One region of the Mesorhizobium sp. M0001 genome, then DNA from elsewhere that is predicted to be linked to it. Evidence: predicted binding sites of a transcription regulator. Region 1 holds the regulator's gene; the other holds the start of a gene.
The links. Region 1 encodes HrcA, which represses chaperone genes, less so after heat shock. Its sites were predicted from a motif close to GTTAGCACTCNCNNNNNGNGAGTGCTAAC; they were not measured.
Positions count from the first base shown of each region.

Region 1 (7,111 bases):
CCAGACCCGCCTCCGGATGGCGCTCGGCAAGCAGGATGCAGATCGCCGCCGATTCGGTTATCGATTGACCGTTGGGCAAGGTCAGCACCGGAACCTGGTTCAACGGGCTGATGTCGAGGAAAGCCGGGTCCGGCGGATCCTTCTTCGGCACGTCGATCTGGTCGAATTGCGCGTTTGCCAGCGCCAATGCGGCCTCGACGACAAAACCGCCGCTGCCTGGGCGCGTGTAAAGCTTGTACATGTGATTCTCCCCCTGCCCGCGCGAAGCAGGCCGGGGCGATTTGACCCTGAAGCCGCCTCCCGCTCAAGCCGGTGGCGGACGCCACGGCCGGGTTTTCTGCGGTCCAGCCATGAGACTTCCGATGTCGGAGGGACAGCACCCCCCGATGCCCGGCAGGGCAGAGGGGGGTGCGAAGGATCGCCGCCTATCCAGTTAAGACGTTAAGCCCCCAGCCCGTCGAACAGGATCGTCGACAGATAGCGCTCGGCGAAGGACGGGATGATCACCACTAGGTTCTTGCCCTTGTTCTCCGGCCGCGACCCGACGGCGATGGCGGCCTGCAGGGCAGCGCCCGACGAGATGCCGACCGGCACGCCTTCAAGGCGGGCGACGAGGCGGGCGTTGGCGACCGAATCCTCGTTGGAGACCTTGACGATCTCGTCATAGATCGAGGTGTCGAGGATCTTGGGCGCAAAGCCGGCGCCGATGCCCTGGATCTTGTGCGGGCCGGGCTGGCCGCCCGACAGCACCGGCGAGGCCTCCGGCTCGACGGCGACGACATGCACCGAGGGCTTGCGTTGCTTCAGCACCTGGCCGACGCCGGTGATCGTGCCGCCGGTACCGATGCCGGCGACGAAGATGTCGACCCCGCCATCGGTGTCGTTCCAGATCTCCTCAGCGGTGGTGCGGCGGTGGATCTCCGGGTTGGCCGGGTTTTCGAACTGCTGCGGGATGACGGCGTCGGGCAAGGTGGCGGCCAGCTCGTCCGCCTTGGCGATGGCGCCCTTCATGCCTTTCGGCCCTTCCGTCAGCACCAGTTCGGCGCCGAGCAGCGCCAGCATCTTGCGGCGCTCCACCGACATGGTTTCGGGCATGGTCAGGATCAGCTTGTAGCCCTTGGCGGCAGCGGCGAAGGCGAGCGCGATACCGGTATTCCCGGAGGTCGGCTCGATCAGCGTCGTCTTGCCGGGTTTGATCCGGCCCGACGCTTCCAGCGCCTCGATCATCGAAACGCCGATGCGGTCCTTGACCGAGGCGATCGGATTGAAGAATTCGAGCTTGGCAAGAAGGTTGGCAACGACGCCCTTCTCCTTGGCGAACTTGTCGAGCCGCACCAGCGGCGTGTCGCCGATCGTCTCGGTGATCGAGTTGTAGACACGGCCGCGGCCGGGCACGCGCGCGGAAGGCTTGTTCATTGGTTTCGCTCCCAAATCAGATCAGGCAATTGGCGTCGGCGGACAGAATAAGGCTTTCGCCCGCGCAAGATAGGCTGCCGGCCGAAAATATCGAGTGGGCCGCTTGCTGAAAACGCTTGCCTTCCGAAGCCGCATTTCCGGATGGACCGATCGGCGGAATGAATTGCCTGAACCGATCTACTGACGTGCGGCAATGGCTGCGGCCGCGCCCACCATGAAGCCAGCGGCGGTGCGGTTCAGCGCCTTCAGCGCGCGCGGCGATTTCAGGAACCAGCGCGCCTTGGCGGCCAGCGCCAGATAGGGCACAAGCACCACGAAGAGCACGATAACGGTGAGCGCGACCAGGATGCCGTAGTCGGCGAGCGTGATGGTCTTCAGGTCGACGATGGTCGGCGTGATGGCGAGGTAGAAGATCATCGTCTTCGGGTTGCCCAGCGTGACGGTGAGGCCGGCAAGGAAGCTCGATACCAGGCCGCCCTTGCCTTTCCTGGCCTCGACAGTCTCGGGCGTGATCCCGGCCGTCCAGAAACGCCAGCCGAGGAAGGCGAGATAGGCGACGCCCAGCCATTTGATGACGAGAAACACCATGCCGAAGCTTTGCGCGACAAAGGCAAGGCCGAGCACCACCGCGGTGAGATAAATGAGGTCGCCGAGCATCAGGCCGAACGACATCGCCAGCGACGAGCGGAAGCCGGATCCGAGCGCCCGCGCCACAAGCGCGGTGACGCCGGGGCCGGGAATGGCGGCGGCGATGCCCAGCGCAGCACTATAGGCAAGGAAGCCGGTGAGGGTCATGACGGTCGCACCTCGTGAAACGACTCTGATGCCATGAAAAGCCTGCAACGGCAAAACGGATTCGATTGCGCCAAGCAGGACATGAAAGCCGGTCATCATCGCCTGAAAGCGAGAGATGGTTCACTTACGCCTCGAAGGCGGTCGGCTATCTCGCATGGCTCCGAACGGCAGGAGCACCCATGTTAGCCAAAAGACTTCACATCCAGCTTATGAAGTGGATGCCCAACAACTATTCCGAAGCACGCGGTCACGTCCACGAGCTGGAATGGTATCTGTGGTTCGAGGGGCGTCAGGCTTTCAGCCTGTTCGACAAGGGCGATAGCGATGTCGTTCCGCAGACTGGATATTTTACCGACAGCCGGGACCCTGGCGCTCACCCCATTCGTCCGATGATCTATCCGCTGGTAGTCAACAACCGGTTCAAGGTGCGACTGGTGGCGATGGAGCGTGACGGACCGCAAAAGATAGACCCCGACGACACCGCCAAAGGCGAATTCTACATCGACCTCGACACCAAATATCCGCCGGTCTCCGACTGGCGCATCATCCCTGCCGATCCGCGCAGTACCGACCTCAACGTGGAAGCGTCGTTCCAGCTGCAATGGCTGGACTATGTCGATACCGCCGAGATTGCCGAGGATGGCCCGCCACGCATCATCGACAAGTCCAACTATCCCTATCCGTGGGGCGCCAATGTGATGGTGTTCGAGCACTGGCTCGGGCTTGGCCGCAAGGCGCCGCTCAAACTCATCGACCCGAACCGCGCATCGCGCCGCGAATACTAGATGATCAATGGCAATGCGGCCCGGCGCATGGTGCAGGACCTCTATCGCTTCAACGTCAACCAGCTTGGCGTCGCCAACGACACCATCAGCAGTGTTTACGTGCCGAAGCTCAATGCCGGCCACGTCACGGTGACGCTTTACGAACACGATTTCAGCGACGGCCGCTTCGCGCAAGGGGCGAAGAAGTCCTTCGGCTCGGTCGGCCTCTTCAATCTCAGGGATACCGGTTTTGATGACCGCGTCTCATCGGCCGAGGTGATCCATACCTATCCCAAGGTGATCCATCGGGACGTGCATTAGGGCCGGATTGCGCTGTTCGCCGGCTCAGGATGGGCCATCGACATGGGTGATGCGCCAGATGGTGCCGTTGCCATCCTCGGTTACGATAAGCGCGCCGTCCTTGGCCACCGCGACGCCGACCGGCCGGCCCCAGACGGCGTCGTCGGAGAGGACGAAGCCGGTGATGAAATCCTGGTACTCGCCGGTCGGCTTGCCGTCGCTGAATCTCAGCCGCACCACCTTGTAGCCGGTCCTCATACCACGGTTCCAGGAGCCGTGCAGGGCGACGAAGGCGTCACCCTTGTACTCTGCCGGGAAATTGCCGCCGTCATAGAAGGCGATGTTGAGCGGCGCCGAATGCGCCTGCATCAGCACGTCGGGCACGGTGACCGAGCCGGCGAGGTCTGGGCGCGCGCCCTCGTGACGCGGGTCCTCGTTGGCGCCGATATAATACCAGGGCCAGCCATAGAAGGCGCCGTCCTTGACTGAGGTGGCATATTCGAACGGCACATCGTCGCCGAGACCGTCGCGCTCGTTGACGACACACCACAGCGCGCCGGTGGCCGGCTGCACGGTCATGCCCGAGCAATTGCGCAGGCCGGTAGCGAGGATGCGGCCATTCTTGCCGTCGGGGCCGAAGGCCAGCACGTCGGCACGGCCATCCTCGGAACCCCAGGTGGCGCCGAGTGGCTGTGATTTTGCCCAGGCGTCAAGGCCGCCCTTCGGTGCCTTCTGCATGCCCTCCGCGACGTTCGATCCGGAGCCGACCGAGAGATACAGCGTCTTCCCGTCCGGCGAGAAGGCGATATCGCGGGTCCAGTGGCCGCCGGTAGGGATGTCGGAGACAATCGTCTCCGGTTCGCCGGACGCTTTAAGGTCGCCGTCGCGATAGGCGTAGCGGACCACGCTGTCGTTGTTGGCGACGTAGACCCATTGCGGCTTGTCGCCAGGCGGGTAGAAGGCGATGCCATAGGGCTGGTTGAGATTGTCGGCAAAAATGCCCTCTTCGGCCGGCTTCGCGCTACCTTTGGCCAGCCGATAGATGCGGATCTGGTTGGCGTCGCTGTCGGCGACGAACAGGTCGCCGTTCGGCGCCACGCGCACGACCCGCGGATTGGAAATGCCGGAAGCAACCAGTTCGGCCGAAAACCCAGGCGGCAGGACGGGCTTCGCGCCCTCGGGCCGATCGCCGAGGCCGGCGCTGTTGGAGGCGGATCCGGTGATGTTGGGTCTTTTCAGATCATCCGGCCTAATCAGCCGGCGCACACCTGGCTTGTCGGCCTTCCAGTCGCCGAAAGCGTCCTTGCCGGTCAGCAGCAGTTGATCAGCCTGCTGGGCGAAGGCGCTGGTGGCCAGAAGCAGGGCAAGGCCTGCGAAGCCGGCAATCCGGATCATGCTGTTCTCCTCGAACTCGCGCCGTCGGCGCGTCACGACAAGGGAGATATTGTGCGGCCGCCGCAAAAGAGAAGCGTGCGCGCGCGCAGATTCGACGAGAGAACCGCTCAACTTTCCTCTTCGACGTCGAGATCGTCGTCGAGACGCTTTTCCAATGCGACGAGATCTTCCGGCAGCGGCAAGCCCATGGCGCGCATTTCGCGCAGTTTTTCGCGCAGCTGCTCCTGGATTTCGTGCTCGTCCTCCGGCTGGTTGACCATTTCTTCGAGCAGCATGCTGATCTGGGCCTTGAACGATTCAAGCGCCATTCTGCGCCCTCCTTTACGGTGATCCCGGCTTCGGAATTATCTTAACATCCGGGTAATCAATTGCGCAGTGTAGTCGACCATAGGCACGATGCGGGCATAATTCAGCCTGGTCGGGCCGATGACGCCGAGCGCGCCGACGACGCGGGCGTCCTTGTCGCGGTAAGGCGCCACGACCAGCGACGAGCCGGAGAGCGAGAACAGCTTGTTTTCCGAGCCGATGAAGATCCGCACGCCGGGGCCGTCCTCTGCGAGGTCGAGCAGCTGGATCAGCCCGTCCTGCGTCTCCAGATCCTCGAACAGGTGCCGCAGCAATTCGATATCGGCCTGGGCGGTGACGTTTTCGAGCAAATTGGCGCGGCCGCGCACGATAAGGCGCGCCGGCAGGCCGCTATCGGCGCCGGCCCACACCGCCAGGCCTTTCTCGACCAGATCCTGCGACAGCGTGTCCAGCGCTGCCCTGGTCTCGTCCTTGATGCGGGCGATCTCGATGCGCGCCTCGGCGAGCGTGCGGCCCCTGATATGGGCGTTGAGGAAGTTGGAGGCCTCGTGCAGCTGCGAGACGGTGATGCCGGCCGGCAGGTCGACGACGCGGTTCTCGACATCGCCATTCTGCGACACCATCACCGCCAGCGCCTTGGTCGGCTCGAGTTGGATGAACTCGATGTGCTTCAGCGCCACCTCGTTCTTGGTGGCGAGCACCAGGCCGGCGCCGCGCGACATGCCCGACAGCATCTGGCTGGCCTCGGTCAGCATGTGTTCCAGCGTCGCGCCCGAGCCGGAGGCGCGCACCTGCGCCTCGATGACCCGGCGTTCCTCGTCGGAGAGATCGCCAAGCTCCATGAAGGCATCGACGAAGAAGCGCAGGCCGGTCTGGGTCGGCAGGCGCCCGGCCGAGATATGCGGGGCATAGATCAGGCCGAGATGTTCGAGGTCGCTCATCACATTGCGGATGGTGGCCGGCGACAGCGACGACGGCAGGATGCGCGACAGGCTGCGCGATCCCACAGGCTCACCGTCCTTCAGATAGGATTCGACGATGCGCCTAAAAATGTCGCGCGAACGCATGTCGAGCGATTGCAGCGCGGGCGCCAGCAGACTGGGTTCGGTGACTGCCTTGGTCATTCGAGCCAAAAACCTCCGGCTCAAGGATATAGACTTCCATCGCCCCCGCGCAACCCGGCGTCTGTGCCAGATCGCCCGGCCTTTTCCTTTGCGCCATGGGCTGCATGCGTCTACAAGCCGCCGACGCAACCGTAAAAGAACAGAAAGAGGCCTCGATGCGCCCTTCTAAACGCCAAGCCGACGAAATGCGCGCCATCTCCTTCGAGCGCGGCGTCTCCAAACACGCGGAAGGCTCGTGCCTGGTGAAATTCGGCGACACGCATGTGTTGTGCACGGCGAGCCTGGAGGAAAAGGTGCCGGGCTGGATGCGCAATTCCGGCAAGGGCTGGGTGACGGCCGAATACGGCATGCTGCCGCGTTCGACCGGCGAGCGCATGCGCCGTGAAGCCTCGGCCGGCAAGCAAGGCGGCCGCACGCTCGAAATCCAGCGGCTGATCGGCCGCTCCTTGCGCGCCGTTGTCGACCTGCAGGCACTGGGCGAACAGCAGATCACCGTCGACTGCGACGTCATCCAGGCCGATGGCGGCACCCGCACGGCCTCGATCACCGGCGGCTGGGTGGCGCTCTACGATTGCCTGCGCTGGATGGAAGCGCGGCAGATGGCCAGTGTTGCCAAGGTGCTGAAGGACCATGTCGCGGCAATTTCCTGCGGCATCCACGACGCCAAGCCGGTCATCGACCTCGACTATATCGAGGATTCGTCTGCCGGCACCGACGCCAATTTCGTCATGACCGGCAAGGGCGGCATCGTCGAGATCCAGGGCACCGCCGAGGGCGAGCCGTTCTCGGAAGGTCAGTTCGCGGAGCTGATGGGGTTGGCCAAGAAGGGCATTCAGCGGCTGGTGAGCTTGCAGCAGATGGCTGTGGCCTGATTGAATTTAACGTGATGACGTCGGCGATCCTTCACACCCCCCTCTGGCCTGCCGGCCATCTCCCCCGCAAGGGGGGAGATCAGAGGTCGCTACCGTTTTCGCCAACCATCAACGTTGAGACGCCGCCAGCGGAACTGCC
Region 1 covers NZ_JAMYVS010000006.1:196,406-203,516, forward strand. The annotation lists gene NKK50_RS19005 (glutathione S-transferase family protein) at 1-241, opposite strand, end outside; gene cysK (cysteine synthase A) at 442-1,416, opposite strand; gene NKK50_RS19015 (LysE family translocator) at 1,594-2,211, opposite strand; gene NKK50_RS19020 (hypothetical protein) at 2,391-2,996, shown strand; gene NKK50_RS19025 (hypothetical protein) at 2,997-3,296, shown strand; gene NKK50_RS19030 (PQQ-dependent sugar dehydrogenase) at 3,321-4,670, opposite strand; gene NKK50_RS19035 (hypothetical protein) at 4,778-4,978, opposite strand; gene hrcA (heat-inducible transcriptional repressor HrcA) at 5,015-6,100, opposite strand; gene rph (ribonuclease PH) at 6,256-6,972, shown strand.

Region 2 (7,111 bases), on a different contig from region 1:
GCCCCATTCCGGTATGTCGGTGCTGGAGACAACGAGGTCGGCGCCCAGCGCCCGCAGCCTGTCGGCCTTCTCCGCGCGCGATGTGATGGCGACAACCCGGCAGCCGAGCAACTTGGCGAACTGCAGAGCAAACAGCGAAACGCCACCCGAACCGATGGTGAGAACCCATTGACCAGGCTTCGGAATCCGGGTCCCGGTCACCGCGTTCCAGGCCGTCACGCCGGCGCAGGTCAGCGTCGCCGCTTCGTGCCAGCTCAGATGATCGGGCAGTCGCGCCGCCCATTGTTCGTCGAGCACGGCAAACTCAGTCAGCATGCCGTCAAGCGTACAGCCGAGCTGGTCGATCAGACCGGCATTGATGCGGCCATCGATCCAGCGGGCGAAGTAGCTGCCGGTGACGCGGTCGCCGACGGCAAAACGGGTGACGGCATCGCCGATTGCGACGACGTCACCGGCTCCGTCGCTCAGCGGCACGATGCCTTGCCGCGCCGGCAAGGGATAGGTGCCGCCAAGGATCATCGTGTCGCGCCGATTGAGCGAGGCGGCGCGGACTCGCACCACGATCTCATGCGGTTTCGGTTCCGTCCGCGCCTCGTCGCGCATCGCCAGGGATTCGGTTCCACCAAACCCTTCGAGACGGTAGCTGCGCATGTCACTCTCCTTAATAGTATATAGACTGATCCACATATTATATAGACCGATTGTCATATTCTTGGCAAGGCCTATAATGCGTCACTGCTGACAGAGGTTGACATGGCCAACGACACCCGCACCCGCATACTCGAGACCACAGGCCTGTTGCTCAGGCAGCGCGGCTATCACGGCACCTCGCTCAACGACATTCTGGGCGCCAGCGGGGCGCCGCGCGGCTCGCTCTATTTTCATTTCCCAGGCGGCAAGGACCAACTGGTCATCGAGGTGACGCGCAACAGCGTTGCCGACGTCACGAAAAGGCTGGGCGAAGCACTGGCAGCCGAGAGCGATCCTGCAGTGGCCGTCCATCACATCTACCAGTCGGTCGGGCGCATGCTGGAGGACAATGATTTTTCGCTGGGTTGCCCCATCGCGCCGGTGGTGCTGGATTCACCCACCGATGTGCCGGAACTGGCGGAACTCTGCCGATCGGCTTTCGAGCAATGGATCGGCTTGCTGCGACAGGCCTTTGTCAGGGCAGGAGTGCCCGAACGCCGGGCGCATGCCCTGGCACTGCTGGTCGAATCCTCGCTGGAAGGGCTGATGGTGATTGCGAGGGCCACCCGCGATCGTGGCCCGGTGCTGGTGGTGGCCGACGAGGTCGCGGCGCTTGTCGAGCAGGCGGTGCTTGCAGGCAAGGTTGCGCGGCAGGCGGACAGCGCCGCCTAACCATCCGCTTTCCAAAACAAAAAGGGCGCCTCTCGGCGCCCTTTCCGTATGCATAAGCCAGATAGCTTGGATTAGAAATCCATGCCGCCCATGCCGCCCATGCCGCCGCCGCCCATGCCGCCAGGCATGCCGCCGCCAGCAGACTCCTTCTTGGGGGCCTCCGCGATCATGGCTTCGGTGGTGACGAGCAGGCCGGCGACCGAAGCCGCGTCCTGGAGAGCGGTGCGAACGACCTTGACCGGGTCGACGATGCCCATGGCGATCATGTCGCCATACTCGCCGGTCTGGGCGTTGTAGCCGTAGGTCGCGCCCTTGTTGTCGAGGATCTTGCCGGCAACGATCGAAGCTTCAGCACCTGCGTTCGAAGCGATCTGACGGGCCGGAGCCTGCAGTGCACGACGAACGATGTTGATGCCGGCAGCCTGGTCGGCATTGACGCCGGTGACCTTGATGTTGGCCGAAGCGCGCAGCAGTGCGACGCCGCCGCCTGCAACGATGCCTTCTTCCACGGCCGCGCGGGTCGCGTTGAGGGCGTCATCGACGCGGTCCTTCTTTTCCTTGACTTCGACTTCCGTCGCGCCGCCGACACGGATCACCGCAACGCCGCCGGCGAGCTTCGCCAGACGTTCCTGCAGCTTCTCCTTGTCGTAGTCCGACGTGGTCTCTTCGATCTGCTGCTTGATCTGGGCAACGCGGCCCTGGATCTCGGCCTTCTTGCCGGCGCCGTCGACGATGGTGGTGTTCTCCTTGGAGATCGACACCTTCTTGGCGCGGCCGAGCATGTTGAGGCCGACGTTCTCGAGCTTGATGCCGAGGTCTTCCGAGATGACCTGGCCACCGGTCAGGATGGCGATGTCTTCCAGCATGGCCTTGCGGCGATCACCGAAGCCCGGCGCCTTGACGGCGGCGATCTTCAGGCCGCCACGCAGCTTGTTGACGACCAGCGTGGCCAGAGCCTCGCCTTCGACGTCTTCCGAGATGATGAGCAGCGGCTTGGAGGTCTGCACGACGGCTTCGAGAACCGGCAGCATGGCCTGGAGGTTGGACAGCTTCTTCTCGTGCAGTAGGATGTAGACGTCCTCGAGCTCGGCAACCATCTTGTCGGCGTTGGTGACGAAGTAGGGCGAGAGATAGCCGCGGTCGAACTGCATGCCTTCGACGACTTCCAGCTCGGTCTCGGCGGTCTTGGCTTCTTCAACCGTGATGACGCCTTCATTGCCGACCTTCTGCATCGCTTCGGCGATCATGGCGCCGACCGACTCGTCGCCATTGGCCGAGATCGTGCCGACCTGGGCAACTTCCTCGGAGGTCTTGATCTTCTTGGCAGCCTTGCCGAGAGCCGCGACGACTTCGGTCACGGCCAGGTCGATGCCGCGCTTCAGATCCATCGGGTTCATGCCGGCGGCAACGGCCTTGTGGCCTTCCTGGACGATCGACTGCGCCAGAACGGTCGCGGTCGTGGTGCCGTCGCCGGCGATGTCGTTGGTCTTCGAAGCAACTTCGCGGACCATCTGCGCGCCCATGTTTTCGAACTTGTCTTCAAGCTCGATTTCCTTGGCGACGGTGACGCCGTCCTTGGTGATGCGCGGTGCGCCGAACGACTTGTCGATGACGACGTTGCGGCCCTTGGGGCCGAGCGTGACCTTCACTGCGTCGGCGAGGATGTTGACGCCGCGCAGCATGCGCTCGCGGGCGTCGCGGGAGAATTTTACGTCTTTAGCAGCCATTTTTTAGCTCCTGGCAGGGGGCTTGCGATCAAGCCCGAAATTAGTTGACGGTGAGGCCGATGATCAGCCGATGATGCCCATAATGTCGGATTCCTTCATGATCAGAAGGTCTTCGCCATTGAGCTTGACTTCGGTGCCCGACCACTTGCCGAACAGGATGCGGTCGCCGGCCTTGACGTCCAGCGGGACCAGCTTGCCGGCTTCGTCGCGAGCGCCGGAGCCGACGGCGATGATCTCGCCTTCCTGCGGCTTTTCCTTTGCCGTATCCGGGATGATGATCCCGCCGGCGGTCTTGGATTCGGATTCGACCCGGCGTACGACCACGCGGTCATGAAGCGGGCGGAACTTCGACTTTGCCATTTTTTCTTCCTCGAATGAGAACGGTGAGAGCTGTTCCTCGATCCGGCGGTGCCGGATGTGCGTTAGCACTCACCTGGGGAGAGTGCTAACGTCGCGCTGAAATAAGCGCGTGGCTTTCGAGAGTCAAGGCGAACGGTGAGCACAATTGTGCCAATTGGAGCCGTGCCGCGATCCGACGGCAGACCCTACCGGCGCCGCGGCGATTTAAGCACCAGAAGCGGACAGCGTTCAGCCAGCCCATAGGTCCCTGTCGGCGCGAGGCGGACACTGTCAAAAAACCGGCTCGCCTCTTCGACCAGCGTCGCCGCCGGGGCGAAACTGTAGACAGTCTGCGAATTCGCATAGACATCGATGGTGCCGATGACCGGCATCTCCCATCCGGTCGTCGCGGCAAGGGCCTCCCGTTCGGCAAACAGCGCATCGAAGGCGTCGAGGATCGCCCGCACCGGAATGGCGCGGTCGGGATCGCCGCCGGCACAAGCCATGGCAATGCGCCATTTGAGTTCGTGGAAGGTCGCGACACCACCGGACAGCGTCAGCGCCCGGACCTCCTGCAGATCGTCCGGCACCTGAGGGCTTGCATAGGCGCGCAATGCAGCCCGCCCATCGGACTTCAGCACACGCGCGATCTCGGCAAGCAGCGCCTGCCGTGCAACCGAGGAGTCCAGCGCCGACAGGCAGCCGTCGCCGATCACCGCCCCGGCGCTTTCGTCGCCCAGCGGCAACTCCAGCCAGTTGCCGATCACCGCCTTGCGTGAGGCGGTATCGCCCGGCCAGATGCCCGATATCATGGCAGTGGACTCGTCGATCGCGAGCATGGTCCTTCCGAGGCCGGCAAGCTCCGGCGTGACCCCGAGCAGCACCACATCGACCGATTGCAGGCTAAGTTCGCGCTCATAGGCGGCGACAGCTTCCGGGGGCGGACACAGCGGCGACCCGAGAAGCCGCCAGTGACGGCGAATTGCGTCCCAATGCTCAGTCATGCGGAACGGTTTGGGGAAAGGCTGGACATATTTCCTTCCAGGCTGTTGGTTGCCTTGCGAGTTACCTCATGCATGGAAAGGCCATGGCCCGCATTGCCGTCATAACGCATGAATTTGACCGCTTCCAGAGCCGGCGGGGCCTCCTGCTGCGCCAGGACAGCCCCTACATGCTGTTCGACGTCCTGGCGGAGCTGAAACGGCGCGGTCACTCCGTGCAGATCATGCGTGGACCCTCGGCAAGTCATAACGCCGATATTGCCGTCCTGCATGTCGACGCGACAGTGACGCCATCGGACTATGTCGACTACGCGCGCGGATTTCCGATTTGTCTCAATCTTGGTGCGACCGACATTTCCAAGCGCCGCATCAGCGGTGCGATCCTCGAGGAGGGTGCCAACTGGAGCGGCCAGGTCATCGTCAAGAGCAACCTCAATCATTGGGGGACGCCCGAGGAGCAGCTCAACCGAAAATCCGTTCGCGCCGGCAAGGCAGTGCCTTTCCCGGGCGCGCAGACCTTCGACCGTTATCAGGTGCATGCCTCGCTGGCCGATGTGGCGCCGGAGATTTTCAGGCGTGCCGACCTGATCGTGGAAAAATTCATTCCCGAAATCGAGCCCGACGGGTTTGCGGCGCGGTTCTGGATATTCTGCGGCGATCGGGAGCGCTGCATCCGCTATGTCTCGCCACAGCGCCTGGTCAAGGGCGACGACACCATCCGCCGGGAGCCGGTTGCGGTTCCCGACGAATTGCGCGCCCTGCGTCGGAAGCTGGGCTTCGACTATGGCAAATTCGACTTTGTCGTGCATGAGGGCAGGGCCGTGCTGCTCGATGCCAACAAGACCCCGGGTCGCGCCAGAAACCTGTCGAAGATCGTCGCCGCCGGCGCCGCCAACCTGGCCGACGGCTTCGAAAACCTCATCCACCAGACCGGACGGGGTCGAATCGGGCGCTAGAGAAACAGTCCCAACTGCGTATGGATGATCGACCGGTAGTCCTCGATGGTGTGGCGGCTTTCCTCCTGGTCCTGGGTCAGCGCCATGCGCACGACGCCGCCGGCCAGCTGGAAGATCAGGAAAACCATACGGCCGAACTCATTGCGTCGCTCTGGCGCGAGAAAGGGGCCGACATGGTCGCAGAACATCGTCGCCTGGTGCCGGGTTTCGGCGATGTCGAGATTCTTCAGCGCCTTGTCAGCCTGGATGGCGTTTTGCAGGTCCTGAATGGCGGGGTCGCCGGCGACGCGCTCATAGTAGTCGTCGAGCAGCCGGTCGGCCGCAGCGATAACGTCGCTCAGCCCGCCGACGTCGGCAACGATCGCGGCAAGCCGGGCGCGGCTCACTTCGGAGAATCGCTCGTAGAGCATCGCCAGGATCGCCGACTTGTTGGGGAAGTAATGATAGACGGTGGCGATCGGCCCGCCGGCCTGTGCGCCGACTTCCTTCATGGTGACGGCGTCGATGCCTTTCTCGCCGATCAGCCGCATGGTCGTCGACAGGATGGCGTCGATGCGCTCGCGGCTGCGCTCCTGTTTGGGCCTGCGCCTCGGTTCGGTCGTCATCTGCACTGCTTCGTTCATGCCGCCATCCTCTCGATCGCCCAGACCATTCGATCGCCAAGACCATCCCCAGCCTTGTTGGTGCCAAGTCCCGCTACTGATTGACAAACGAATATGATCGAGTATCAGTTTCTAAATGCTGACAGACTGTCAGTTTTTTTGCCGCCAGGCAAGGACGTTGGGAGGCGACCGTGACTTCTGCTGGTAACGCCGATGCCGGGAACGGCGACTGGCTGGTCGGCAACCCCACTGGGGCGCAACTCGCCTCGGCATTGTGGATCGGCTCGGTCGGCCTGCTCATTCTCGGGCTGCAGCCGGTGCTGCTCGGCGCACTCTATACCGAGGGGCATGTCAGCGGCGACGAACTCGCGCTGGTCGCCACGGCCGAGATGATTGCCATCGGCATCGGTTCGGCTGTGGTGGCCATGATGCTTTCCGCCCACAATATGCGCTGGAAAAGTGCCGTCCTTCTGGTCCTGCTGGCGCTGGCGAACTGGGCGACCTCCTATGCGCTGACCTCCACCTCGCTGATTGCCGCCCGCGCGGTGGCCGGCCTCGCCGAGGGCGGGCTGGTGGCGGTCGCCACGGAACTGATCGCCCGTTCGCGCCGGGCCGAGCGCATCGGCGGCTTCTTCGTCACCCTTCAGACCCTGGCGCAATGCGCCCTTGCCCTGCTGGTGGCGCTTTACGTCATCCCGGCCGCCGGATCGGCAGGCGGCTTCATCGTCCTTGCCGTCGTCTGCATCGCTTCGGTGGCGGTCGCCTTCATCGTCCCCGATAGCTATGCCGACCTGCCCAAGGAGGAACAGTTCAGCAATGTGCTGACCGTTCCTTCGCTTGCCGCTTTGCTGAGCGTCTTCTGCTACTTCATGTTCTTCGGCTCGGTCTGGGCGTTTCTCGAGCCACTTGGCGCACAATACGGCATCGATGGCCGCACCGTCGGCCTGATCGTCTCGGCCAACCTCGCATTGCAGGTGCTGGGCGCAATGACGGCTACCGTCTTCGAGGCGCGCATCGATTACCGCTTCGCGATCGTGGCGATCGGCGTGGTCGCCGTCGCCAGTTCCGTGGTGCTCGCCGGCAGCCCCGGCCTGACGGTTTTCTGGGTCGCGGCCTTGATCATG
Region 2 covers NZ_JAMYVS010000005.1:370,626-377,736, reverse strand. The annotation lists gene NKK50_RS17340 (zinc-dependent alcohol dehydrogenase family protein) at 1-651, opposite strand, end outside; gene NKK50_RS17335 (TetR/AcrR family transcriptional regulator) at 754-1,362, shown strand; gene groL (chaperonin GroEL) at 1,434-3,089, opposite strand; gene groES (co-chaperone GroES) at 3,153-3,449, opposite strand; gene NKK50_RS17320 (class I SAM-dependent methyltransferase) at 3,635-4,432, opposite strand; gene NKK50_RS17315 (hypothetical protein) at 4,516-5,385, shown strand; gene NKK50_RS17310 (TetR/AcrR family transcriptional regulator) at 5,382-6,008, opposite strand; gene NKK50_RS17305 (MFS transporter) at 6,179-7,111, shown strand, end outside.
Region 2: a site for HrcA is predicted at 3,511-3,539, ahead of groES (co-chaperone GroES). Genes of this name have one in related genera too.